DNA from 2 places in the Mesorhizobium sp. M4B.F.Ca.ET.058.02.1.1 genome. Region 1 is predicted to be linked to the other one. Evidence: riboswitches for the same ligand, from Rfam matches in the RefSeq annotation. Region 1 holds a riboswitch; the other holds the start of a gene.
The links. Region 1 has a riboswitch for cobalamin ahead of EJ073_RS01135 (CbtB domain-containing protein). Riboswitches for the same ligand answer to the same signal wherever they lie in the genome.

Region 1 (6,161 bases):
GCCGCGCTCACCCAGCGCCGAAAACAGGCCGGCGGCTTCGGGCAGGCGCAGATAGCGGAACAACGTGGTGCCGCCGGCCACGGTAGCGCCGAACCGGGCGAACAGCTTGTCGAGCCGCGCCGCGTCCTGCGCCAGCCGCCCACGCATGGCGGCCTGCCATTGCGTGTCGCCAAGCGCGCGGATGCCGTATTCGAGCGCCGGGCCTGCCACCGCCCAGGGCCCCAGTTGCGTCTCAAGCCGCTGGACCGTCAGCGTGTCGGCCAGCGCGAAGCCGAGCCTGACGCCGGCAAGGCCGAAGAACTTGCCGAAGGAACGCAGCACGACAATGCCGCCCTGCCTGACATCGCCGGCCAGGCTTTCCGCTGCCGGCCCGACATCCATGAACGCCTCGTCGACGACCAGCAGGCGGCCCCTGGCGCGAAGCCGTGCGGCAAGCTGAAGCAGTCTTTCGCGCTCAACGACGCGACCGTCCGGATTGTTGGGGTTGACGACGACGGCGAGGTCGGCCTCGGTAAGCGCTTCGACATCATCGACCTCGGCCGCCGCATGGCCGGCGATGGCGGCGGCTCGGCTGTGCTCGGCATAGGTCGGCCCGAGCACCAGCGCCTTGCCGGGCTTCAGCAGCGAGGCAACGCGCGGCAGCAGGATCTGCGTGCCGGGCGCGGCCGCCACATGCGCCGCCGACGGCGCGCCATAGGCGCTGGCCGCGACCGCGCGAAGTTCGCCGAGCCGCGCCGCTTCCGGCAATCGCGACAGGGTGGTGGCGGGCAATTCGAAAATTGGATAGGAGTGCGGATTGATACCCGTCGAGAGATCGACGAAAGGCCGTGGCGCGTGAGGGAAGAGCGCGCTCGCCCGGCCAAGGGATCCGCCGTGATCCACTGCCGCAATCGCTCCATCAAGAAGCTTCATGTCGATACTGATTGCCTTCCTGTCATTGGTCATTGAGCGGGCACTCGGCTACCCGGACTGGCTGTTCGGGGCCATCGGCCATCCCGTCACCTGGTTCGGCAGGCTGATATCCTTTCTCGATCGCGCGCTCAACCGCGCCACTGATTCCGACGCTCGGCGTCGCCGCCGGGGCGTCATGGCTCTGCTTGTCATCGTACTGGTGCCGGCGGCCATCGCCTTTGCCGTGCAGCTCCTGCTCTGGCAGATGTTTCCTGTAGGCCTGATCATCACCGCGATCCTGGCATCGTCGCTGATGTCGCAGAAGAGCCTGGCCGAGCATGTCGAGGCCGTGGCCGACGCGCTCGACACCGGCGGCCTTACGCTCGGCCGCATCGCCGTCTCGCGCATCGTCGGTCGCGATCCCGAAAAGCTCGACAAGGCAGGCGTTTCCCGCGCGGCGATCGAAAGCCTGGCCGAGAATTTCTCCGACGGCATCGTCGCACCGGCCTTCTGGAGCGGGGTCTGCGGGCTGGCCGGCGGCGTCGCCTACAAGGCCGCCAACACCGCCGATTCCATGATCGGCCACCGCACGCCACGCCATGAGGCCTTCGGCTGGGCGGCGGCGCGCTTCGACGACTGGATCAACCTGCCGGCATCGCGGCTGACCGGGCTGCTGATCGTGCTGGCTGCCTTCTTCGTCAAGGGCGCGGACCCCCGCAACGCCTGGCAGGCCATGCGGCGCGACGCCAGGAAGCACCGTTCGCCCAATGCCGGCTGGCCGGAGGCGGCGATGGCCGGCGCGCTGGGTCTCGCCCTGGCCGGCCCGCGCAGCTATAGCGGCGTCGTCGTCGAGGATGCCTACATGGGCGAAGGCGGCCGGCGCGAGGCGGAAAGCCTCGACATCAGGCAGGCGCTGAAGCTCTACCAGGTGGCCGACCGGCTGCTGATCGCGCTGTTCGGCATCCTGTCGGCGCTGTTGATCTATCTGACGATGTGATCAGAACTCGATGCCTTGCTGGGCTTTCACGCCGGCCGAGAAATGATGCTTGGTCAGCCCCATTTCGGTGACGAGATCGGCCGCCTCGACCAGCAGCGGCTTGGCGTTTCGGCCGGTGACGATGATATGCAGGTCAGCACGGCGCGCCTTCAGCGCGGCAACGACCTTTTCCAGATCGAGATAGTCGTAGCGCAGCGCGATGTTGAGCTCGTCGAGCACGACAAGGCTGATCGACGGATCCGCCATCAGCTCCAGTGCTTTTGCCCAGGCAGCCTCGGCGGCGGCGATGTCGCGCTTCAGGTCCTGCGTCTCCCAGGTGAAGCCCTCGCCCATCGCATGCCACACGACGCGGTCGCCGAAGGCGGCAAAGGCGTCCTTCTCGCCGGTCTGCCATTTGCCCTTGATGAACTGGACGACGCCGACACGCTTGCCGTAGCCGAGCATCCTGAGCGCCAGCCCGAAGGCGGCCGTAGTCTTGCCCTTGCCCGGTCCGGTGTTGACGATCAGCAGTCCCTTCTCGATCGTCTTTGCCGCCACCTCGGCGTCCTGAACAGCCTTGCGCTTGGCCATCTTGGCGCGATGGCGCTCGGCATCCTTGTCATCAGTCTCGGTCATCTCACTTCACTTTCAGCGGCAGACCGGCCACCATCAGCAGCACCGTATCGGCGACGGCGGCGACCTGCTGGTTGAGCCGGCCGGCGGCATCGCGAAACCGCCTCGCCAGCGCATTGTCGGGCACGATGCCCAGGCCAACCTCGTTGGACACCACGAACCACGGCCCGCGCGGCCGCGATAGAACATCCACAAGCCGCCGGCATTCCGCATCGAGGTCGCGCTCGGCCAGCATATGATTGGTCAGCCACAGAGTCAGGCAGTCGATCAAGACGGGTTCGTGGTCAGGCAGCGCCTCGATCGCGGCGGCAAGATCGAGCGGCGCGTCGACCGTCGCCCAGCCCTCGCCGCGACGCGCCCGATGCAGCGCGATGCGCTCGCGCATCTCATCGTCATAGGCTTCCGCGGTGGCGATGTAAGCCCATGGCGAGGGACTCGCCGTCACCAGGGTTTCGGCATGCGCGCTCTTGCCGGAGCGCGCACCGCCGATGATGAAGGTCAGTCCCCTGCGATCAGGCAAAGCTGTCGCGCAGGCTGGTGGCCGTGCCGGTGAAGCGGCCGCGCACCACGCCGACGGCGGCACCCAGCACCAGCCAGAACACCAGATCGGTGAGTGTCACGGCGACCACGAACTGGTGATGCAGGCCTTCGGGAATCGGCGTCTTGAAGCTTTCCGGCTGCGGCGCGCCGACGATGTGCGGCGCGACGATCAGGGCTACGGCCAGGATCGCCAGCGGCAGCGATTTGCGGAAGGCGATCAGGCCGAGTCCGGCGGCGGTCGCGACCGCTGTCGCCGTCCACCAGATCTGGCGCGGCAGGAGTTCGGCCGCCGGCATCGCCGGCAGTTCCGGCGGCAGGCCGAGGCCGGGGGCCAGGGTGAACACGGCAAAGCCGGCGAGCCCCCAGAACACGCCCTGGCGCCAGCTGCCGATGCCGCCGGCGAATTCCGAAACCGCGACCAGGATCAGCGCGAAGCCGATGCCGGTGACGATGTTGGCGACGACGTTGAAGGCGAAACGCTCGAAGCCGTCGGCCGGTGCCCAGCCCTCGTCTTCCGCTGGCGCGGCCGCTTCGGCCGGAGCCGGCGCCACGGAACTCATGGCATTTCCGGCCGGAGCGGCGGAGCTCATGGCGTTGCCGGTCTCGGCAGGCGCCGCGGCATGATCATGATGATGGCCGCCGCCGGCCTGTTCGTAGACTTCGGCCTTGAGGATCAGCGGCACGGTTGCATAGGCCTGCAGGCAAGCGAGAACAACGCCGGCCACGAGCCCTGCGATCGCCGCGATGAACACGACGTTGCGAAACAGGTTCATGATGTCAGGCCCTTGTCAGTGGCAGGGAAAGGCCATCGAGTGGCGGTAGTCGTGAGCGGCATTGTGGACGGCATCGAGATGCGAGAAGCCGACAAAGCCGACGACGAAAATGCCGAGCAACGCGGCCATGGCCAGCTGCATGAAGCGCGACTGCGAGGAGACGGAGGTGCCGAGGGAGACGGAAGCGGTCGTCATGTCTTGTCCTTTCGCCCTCCACCCGAGGGCATAGAATTCAACGTTTCTGTCGCCGGCAGGTCTCCTGGCTCGCGGATCAGCGCCCTTCCCCACCTTCCCGAGGAATTTCCTCAGTGGTCTTGGAGAGGACTACCGCACACAGTTGCGGGGGCAGCCACGGCATTGGACGAATTCGCCCTCACCGCATTCCCTCTTGGCTCCAAAAACGGAACCGACGACGGCAGGACTATAGGCAGAATCGTCGCGCCCGGCAAACCAAATTCCGGCGGCCACCAGCGCAAATGCGCCACCGGGCCTAGCTGTCCGACGCGGCAATTCGTTCAGCAACCAGATGCTGCAGCCGCCACAGATGGCTGTCATGGATGCCGCGCTGCTCCAGGTTCTTCACCGTGTTGTAAAGATAGTCTGCGCCCGATCCCCAGTGCCCGCAGGACGTCGCCAGCCTTTCGACCACCTCTTTTTCCTCAAGCGGGCCGGCATAGGTTGTGCCCTTGCGGTTGATGACGAAGGCCAGCGCCCGCAACGTGCCACCATCGCTCGAAAGGTTGAGCAGGCGCGGATGGTAGCTGGTCGGCTTCAGCGTCACCTCGCGCCGCAAGACCTTGTCGAGCTGCTGGCGCCGGTCGGCATCGCCAAGCCTGAAGGCGACGCCCTTGCACTGCCCGCCCCGGTCCAGCGCCATCATCAGGCCAGGCTGCTCCCTGGTGCCGCGCCAGCGCGTCATCTTCATGCAGAAGGATCTGTGCCAGCCGCGCGCGACCGCTACCCGCTCTTCGACATGGTCGATCTCGGGCTTCCAGATCAGCGACCCGTAGCCGAACAGCCAGAGCGGCTCGCTGCCAGGCAGCTCAGCCTCCAGCGTGTCCAGCATCGCATCATAGTCGGCATCGTCCAGATGCATCGCGTTGGGATCAGGCCCGCTGTCCTCGACGACGCGAAAGCAGCGCGCGACCAGCTCCTCGGTGAGCGACATTGTCCTTGGCGGCATGAACTGTCCCTGGGCACCCGACTTGTGAAGCGCCGACCTTAGGGGCGGCGATTGCGTGCCACAATGGCCACGGCGCGAGCGATTGACAAACATCCTGCCCGGGTGTCGGCTGGACCATTCAGGGAGCCGCCTATGCAGCCCAAACCGAGCGACGACCTCTACACCGGCCTGACCAGGCTTGCGCCGACGCTGCCGTCGTCGGCCTATTGGGATGCCGGGGCCCACGGTCGTGACCTCGACGCGATCTGGTACAAAAGCTGGCTGCTGGTCTGCCGTGAGGCCGATCTTGCCCAGCCGCTGGCTTTCAGGACATTCCGCGTCGGCACGCAGGAGATCGTGGTGCTGCGCGACGAGGCCGGCGAATTGCGCGCCTTCCACAACACCTGCCGGCATCGCGGCTCGCAGCTTTGCCAGGAGAGCGAGGGAAGGCTGAAGGCCAGGCTGCTGACCTGCCCCTACCACGCCTGGTCCTATTCGCTGCGCGGCGATCTCGTGCGCGTGCCGTCGAAGTCGCTGCCCGAAGGCTTCGACAAGGCAGACTACCCGCTCTATGGCGTGGCGCTGTCGGTGTGGCGCGGCTTCGTCTTCATCAACCTCGCCGAAGATGCCGCCGGCTCGGCGGAAGCTTCGTTCGACAGAGCTTCCGGCAATCTCGCCAACTGGCCGCTGGAGACGCTGGTCACCGGCCATGCGCTGCGCAAGGTCATGAACTGCAACTGGAAGATCTTCTGGGAGAATTTCAACGAGTGCCTGCATTGCCCTGGCGTCCACAAGGACCTGTCGCGGCTGGTGCCGATGTATGGCCGTGGCCTGATGACGAGGCACGACGATCCAGAATGGGCGCGCCACGCCGACAATGACGCGCCGGAATATTCCGGCGGCCTCCGAGCCGGCGCCGAGACCTGGTCGCGCGACGGCCGCGCGCACGGCCCGGTGTTTGCCGGCCTGACGCCGGCCGAATGCGCCGCCGGCCAGACCTACGCCACAAGCCTGCCGTCGATGTTCATCGTCGGCCATGTCGACTATGTGCGCACCGTGCGGCTTGTGCCGCTCGGCCCCGAGCAGACGGAACTGTCAGCCGAATGGCTGTTCCCGGCCGAAGCGCTCGCCTCGCCGGAAGCCGACATCGACAACATCGTCGCCTTTGGCAGGCAGGTGCTGGAAG
Region 2 (6,161 bases), 3.0 Mb from region 1:
AGGAAAGCAAGGCCGAGATCGACAAGCGGGTGCGGCAGGCGGCCGAGATCCTGCAGTTGACCAAATATCTCGACCGGCTGCCCAAGGCGATGTCGGGTGGCCAGCGCCAGCGCGTTGCCATTGGCCGCGCCATCGTGCGCAATCCGAAAGTGTTCCTGTTCGACGAGCCGCTGTCCAATCTCGACGCGGCACTTCGCGTCGCCACCCGCATCGAGATCGCCAAGCTGAAGGAATCAATGCCGAACACCACGATGATCTACGTTACCCACGATCAGGTCGAGGCGATGACGCTGGCCGATCGGATCGTGGTGCTGAAGGAAGGCCGCATCGAGCAGGTCGGCACGCCGATGGAGCTCTATAAGCGGCCCGGCAATCTGTTCGTCGCCCAATTCATCGGCTCGCCGGCCATGAACATTCTGCCGGCGAAGATCGAAAAGGCCGGCGATCCGAGCATCATCAGCCATGTCGGCGGCCGCAAGGCGACGGTTCCGATCGCGACCCCTGCCTCGGCGAATGGCGCGGCGGTAAGTTTCGGCGTGCGGCCGGAAGACCTGGCGATCGCTACCGGCACGGAGTATCTGTTCGAGGGAACGGTGGACTATGTCGAGCAGCTTGGCGAGGTCCAGCTCGTCTATGTCGACATCGGCCGCGCCGACCTGCCGCTGGTGACGAAACTGCCGGGCAATGTCGAGGTCAAGCGAGGTGCTGTGCTGCGGCTCAACGCCGATGCCGGCGATCTGCACATCTTCGATGCGGACGGCCACTCCTTCACGCTGCACATGGCGGCAGCGAAGGCGGCCTGAACTTCACGTTGGACAAAACAAGAGCGGCGGGCACTGCCCGCCGCTCTGGTACTCAGCCAGCCGGTAGAACCGGAATGGGCGGCTCTGTCCGGCTGTTAGCGGCCGAACAGGTTGCGATCGCTGCCCTGAGGGGCGGACTTCTCAACGTCGCCCGACGAGTTTAGCAGCTTGTAGACCGGCGAGCTGGTGTCGCGCGTCGAAGACGTCTGGGTGGTGTCGACGCCGGCGGCGGCCGGCCGCTGATTAATGTCAGTCCCGCCAACATTGTCATTGCGGGCATAGGCGCTGCCGGCGGCGATCAAAAGAGCGGCGGCGGTAAGAGCAATCTTCTTCATTTCTGGTACTCCTGAATCTGCATCGGAGCGGCGAGACTGTCCGCCGCGTCCATCTTCCGTTGGAGCGTGGTCCGGATCGGCCTAGTTGTTGCCGAAGAGGTTGCGGTCGCTGCCCTGGTCGGCGGGCTTCTCGGCGGCCGGCTGCGACTGCTTGATCGAAGCCGTGTACGAGCTGTCGACCGCGGTGGCCGGCTGGTTGGCACCGTCGGAACCGAAGTGGTCGCTGCCGGCTGCGAAAGCGCCGCCCGAGATGGCCAGGAGGGCTGCGGTGGCAAGGATGATTTTCTTCATCTTAGTGTTCCTGAATTTCTGAGGATCCCGAGCGGCGGGCATCGCCCACCGCGGTCAGGGATCGTGTGTTAGTTGTTGCCGAACAGGTTGCGGTCCGAGCCCTGTGCCGGCGTCTGAGCGGCCGGTTCCGACTTCTTGACCGAAGCCGTGTACGAGCTGTCGACGGCAGCGGCGGGCTGATTGGCACCGTTCGAACCGTAGTGGTCGCTGCCACCAGCAAAGGCGCTGCCGGAAATGGCCAGAAGGGCGGCGGCAGTAAGAACAATCTTTTTCATTTTTAGTACTCCAGTATATTTTTCCGTCCGTCTAGCGGCGTGTCTTGGGAGGAAAGCGCGTCGTTCGGACAGCCCCGATGTGGGAGAGCCCCTTCCCGGTTTCCAATCACGAAGTTGTTTCGCCTGGACCATGACTCTGCACCTTGAAATTGTGCAACGGCCTCCCACACGTATTGTATTGTAAAGCAATATCAATATGTTATCCGAATGGCCCATCGACCCAGTTGACGATTTGGAAGATCTGCGTTCACACGGTCCTGCACGCATTGTCAACAGAAACGAACCGTTCGGTTCGATTTTAGAATCTCCTAATGGTCACTTTTCTATACTGTTAACCAATTCAGACCCGGTCAGCGGTCGATATGAAGGCGTTTCCAGCGCGCGATTCGGATCGCCCCCGAGGACGGCAATTCGGCGCCAGCGTGCCGCGAACCCGAAACGCGTGTCGCGCCCGCACGGATGCGATGTCGTTTTCGTACCGACGGTCCGCCGGCCTTAGTGATTAGATCAGGCCATCTCAGGTGCCGACCCGTGACGACGGGACGGAGAATTGGGAAGCCGGTCAAATTCCGGCGCTGCCCCCGCAACGGTGGTGGAGTTCAAGTCGCGACGGGAGACCACTGGGCCATCTGGCCTGGGAAGGTGTCGCGCCCGCCCGCAAGGGCACTCCAGAGCCCGGAAACCAGCCCGAGATTTCTAGGCTCGACTGATCGCGGTGGGCGGTCAAGAGGCGGATGGCGCGCGCCTGGCCCTGCCGGTGGCCGCCGTTCCTCTCCATCACCACCAGTTCAGTCCTTGATGCGACCGACGCGAGGGACAGGACATGGATGCGCGCAACGACATGCTGAGGCACCTGCATAACCGCAGGCAGGGCTTTTCGCTCGAACAGCCTTTCTACACCGACCCGGATTACTTCAAGCTCGACATGGAACTAATCTGGTATCGCGACTGGCTGTTCATCGGGCACGATTGCGAACTGCCGAAGCCGGGCAGCTACATCACCGCGCAGATCGGCGATTATCCGGTGGTCCTGGTCCGCGACCAGCAAGGCAGGATCAACGCCTTCCATAATTCCTGCCGCCATCGCGGCAGCCGCGTCTGCAACGCCGAGAAGGGCACCGCGGCGAAGCTCGTCTGCCCTTATCATCAATGGACCTACGAACTCGACGGCAGGCTGCTGTTCGCCCGCCAGATGGCGGATGGCTTCGACAAGAGCCAGTTCGGCCTGAAGCCGGTCGCCTGCGAGAGCGTCGGCGGCTACATCTTCATCTGCCTGGCGAAGGAGCCCGCCGATTTTGCGCCGATGCGCGCCATGATCGAACCCTATCTCCTGCCGCATCGATTGACTGAGGCGAAGGTCGCTTTCGAATCGACCATCGTCGAGAAGGGCAACTGGAAGCTGGTCTGGGAAAACAACCGCGAGTGCTACCACTGCGCCGGCAATCATCCCGAACTCTGCAAGACCTTTCCCGAGGCGCCGACGGTGACCGGCGTGCATGGTGCCGAAAGCGATCCCGAGATGCAGGCGCATTGGGCGAAATGCGAGGCGGCGGGCCTGCCGAGCAAGTTCCGCATAGACCCCGCCGGTCAGTATCGCGCCACCCGCGCCCCGCTCTTGCGCGATGCCGTCAGCTACACGATGAGCGGCAAGCGCGCGGTGAGGAAGAACCTATCCACGAGCGTCTCGGCGGACCGCATCGGCACGCTGATGCATTACCACTATCCGACGACCTGGAACCATATCCTGATCGACCATGCCGTCACCTTCCGGGTGCTGCCGATCAGCGCCACCGAAACCGCGGTGACGACGAAATGGCTGGTCCACAAGGATGCGGTGGAAGGCGTCGACTACGATCTTGCCGAACTCACCCATGTCTGGACCGAGACCAACGACCAGGATCGCCGCATCGTCGAGGAAAATGCTTTCGGCATCCTGTCGCCGGCCTATGAACCCGGCCCCTATTCGGAGCAGCATGAGGGCGGCGTCATCCAGTTCGTCGAATGGTACGCCTCCTTCATGGGCCCGCGCCTTGCCGAAGGCGGCCAGCCGACGCTGCGCAGTGTTGCCTAGCACATGGCGCCCAAAAGTGTTGAGCGGTTTTGGCATCACGACATGTGCAGAATGAAAAGGACCAAGGGATGAACGCGATGACCGATCTCGGCCTCTATCGCCATCTCGACGAGATGGCGCCCTGGAACGACCGGCTGCAGGTGCTGGAGGTGATCGGCGTCAGCGACGAGGCGCCGGACGTCAAGACCTTCACCTTCCGCTCCGACAACCAGACCTGGTTCCGCTACAAGCCCGGCCAGTTCGTGACGCTGGAACTGCCGGTCGCCGACGGACCGCTGATGCGCACCTACACGATGTCCTCGTCGCCGTCGCGGCCGTTCTCGATCGCGGTGACGGTGAAGGCGCAGGCCGGCAGCATCGGCACGCGCTGGATGTTCGACAATCTCAAGCCCGGCGCCCATGTGAAGGCCTATGGCCCGGCCGGCGATTTCTCGCTGCACAGCCATCCGGCGGCCAAGTACCTGTTCATCTCTGCCGGCTCCGGCGTCACGCCGATGATGTCGATGCTGCGCTGGCTGAACGACTGCGCGCCCTGGACCGATGTCGGTTTCGTCAACTGCGCGCGCAGGGCGGAAGAGATCATCTTCCGCAAGGAGCTTGAATTGCTGGGCAGTCGCATGCCCGGCCTGTCGCTCGGCTTCATGATCGAGGAACGCTCCATCCGCGAGGGCTGGTTCGGTCACATGGGGCGGATCGACGCCATAAGGCTTCCGCTTCTGGCACCTGACTACCGCGAGCGGGAAATCTTCTGCTGCGGCCCCGACCCGTTCATGCGCGCCGTCCGGCAGATGCTGGAGGCCGCCGGCTTCGACATGGCCAAATACCACCAGGAAAGCTTTGCCGCGCCGGTGGTGGAGGAAGTGCCGGCGCCGTTCGCGCTGCCGACCGACGGCGGCATCGAGATGCCCGTCGAGGCCGCGACGCCGGTTCGCTTTTCACTTTCCGATGTCGATGCCGAATGCATCGCCGGGCAAACCGTGCTGCAGACGGCGCGCGCCTCTGGCGTCAGGATCCCGGCCGCCTGCGAATTCGGCCTGTGCGGCACCTGCAAGGTGAAGAAGGTGTCCGGCGAGGTCGAGATGAGTCACAATGGCGGCATCCTCGATCACGAGATCGCCGACGGCTTCATTCTCGCCTGCTGCTCGAGGCCGATGACGGCGCTGGAAATCGAGGCCTGATCCACCCTATAGAACCCCAAAAGTGGCAGGCGTCTCGCTGTGTTCATCGTCTTGCCAAGCTGGAACCGAGTGTTTACAGGCGTTCCTCGGGGGAGCACCGCGGTACCGCGGTTGCTTGAGCTATGAAGTGGGGCAAGAACAATGCGGGCAGCGGATGTCTACGCTGTTGCGAGCAAGGATATCGTTTTTGAATCCTTCGACGGCGAAGCCGTCGTGCTTGATCTCGCGAGCGGAAGGTATTTCGGTTTCTCCGATACGGGCAGCCGTATCTGGCAAGCGCTGTCGTTGGGCGTGCCGGCCCCGGTGCTGGTCGGACTGGCCGCGGGAACGGCGACGATAGGATTGGTCGAACTCGAAAGCTTCATCGCGCAGCTCATCGATTTCGGCCTGCTGGCGCCAGCCCCGGATGCGTCGGCGCAGCCGCTGCCGAGCGGGCTGCCGGCCGAGCTTGCCGCGTCCCGCGAACCCCTGAAGGTTGACGTCCACGACGATCTTGCCGATCTCATCATGGTCGATCCGATCCATGAGGTCGAGGAACCCTTGGGCTGGCCCGCGGTCAAGCACGCGTCGTGAGACATCCGGGAGCGGCCGATCGCATTGGCGACGGTGCGCGGGAACAGGCCATGTCGCAGGTCACCCTCGGAAGCTTGCCGGACTATGCGCGCCAGGTTTTGGCCATGGCCGAGAGTGCGGCCGCCAGCTATTCCGTCACGCGGGATGTCCGTTTGCCCCGGTTGGACATGGCTGTCCATCTCACGCCCGGCCCCTTCGCGGATGCCATCGACCGCGGCCTTGTTCCGGCCGGCGGTGATCGGCAAGCGTCGGGCGTATGCCGCATCCTCATCGCCCATCCAGGCATCGGTAACATCGCCGCTCCGGCGAAATGGGGCGAGGCGCAGTTCGCCCCGCACGCCTTTGCCTCCCGGCTTGCCGACGCCGGGCTGCGCGGCTGCTACTTCCACGACCTCGACTTTTGGCAGGTATACGATCCCAAGCGCCGTGTCGGCGCGCAATTGATGCGCTCCGCCGACGGCTTTCCGCCCTGGGAGCCGGGCGCGCCGCTGCGCGCCTTTCTGCATTGGGACTATGCGGCGCGCGGCATGCGGCTTGCGCATGCCGGCACGCTGGGCATCGGCGGCAAGGGCATCCTGCTTGCCGGCGCCGGTGGAGCAGGAAAATCGGGAACCGTCGTCGCCGGCCTGCTCAAC

Region 2: another riboswitch for cobalamin. It lies ahead of EJ073_RS18045 (aromatic ring-hydroxylating dioxygenase subunit alpha); the one in region 1 lies ahead of EJ073_RS01135 (CbtB domain-containing protein).

What each region holds. Positions count from the first base shown of each region.
Region 1 covers NZ_CP034450.1:229,603-235,763, reverse strand. The annotation lists gene cobD (threonine-phosphate decarboxylase CobD) at 1-912, opposite strand, end outside; gene cbiB (adenosylcobinamide-phosphate synthase CbiB) at 911-1,888, shown strand; gene cobO (cob(I)yrinic acid a,c-diamide adenosyltransferase) at 1,889-2,503, opposite strand; gene cobU (bifunctional adenosylcobinamide kinase/adenosylcobinamide-phosphate guanylyltransferase) at 2,505-3,020, opposite strand; gene EJ073_RS01140 (CbtA family protein) at 3,013-3,813, opposite strand; gene EJ073_RS01135 (CbtB domain-containing protein) at 3,829-4,008, opposite strand; cobalamin riboswitch at 4,045-4,239, opposite strand; gene EJ073_RS01130 (gamma-glutamylcyclotransferase) at 4,304-4,996, opposite strand; gene EJ073_RS01125 (aromatic ring-hydroxylating dioxygenase subunit alpha) at 5,129-6,161, shown strand, end outside.
Region 2 covers NZ_CP034450.1:3,693,188-3,699,348, reverse strand. The annotation lists gene ugpC (sn-glycerol-3-phosphate ABC transporter ATP-binding protein UgpC) at 1-803, shown strand, start outside; gene EJ073_RS18060 (DUF680 domain-containing protein) at 899-1,138, opposite strand; gene EJ073_RS18055 (DUF680 domain-containing protein) at 1,220-1,429, opposite strand; gene EJ073_RS18050 (DUF680 domain-containing protein) at 1,498-1,704, opposite strand; cobalamin riboswitch at 2,207-2,410, shown strand; gene EJ073_RS18045 (aromatic ring-hydroxylating dioxygenase subunit alpha) at 2,528-3,775, shown strand; gene EJ073_RS18040 (hybrid-cluster NAD(P)-dependent oxidoreductase) at 3,853-4,953, shown strand; gene EJ073_RS18035 (PqqD family protein) at 5,095-5,526, shown strand; gene EJ073_RS32215 (hypothetical protein) at 5,577-6,161, shown strand, end outside.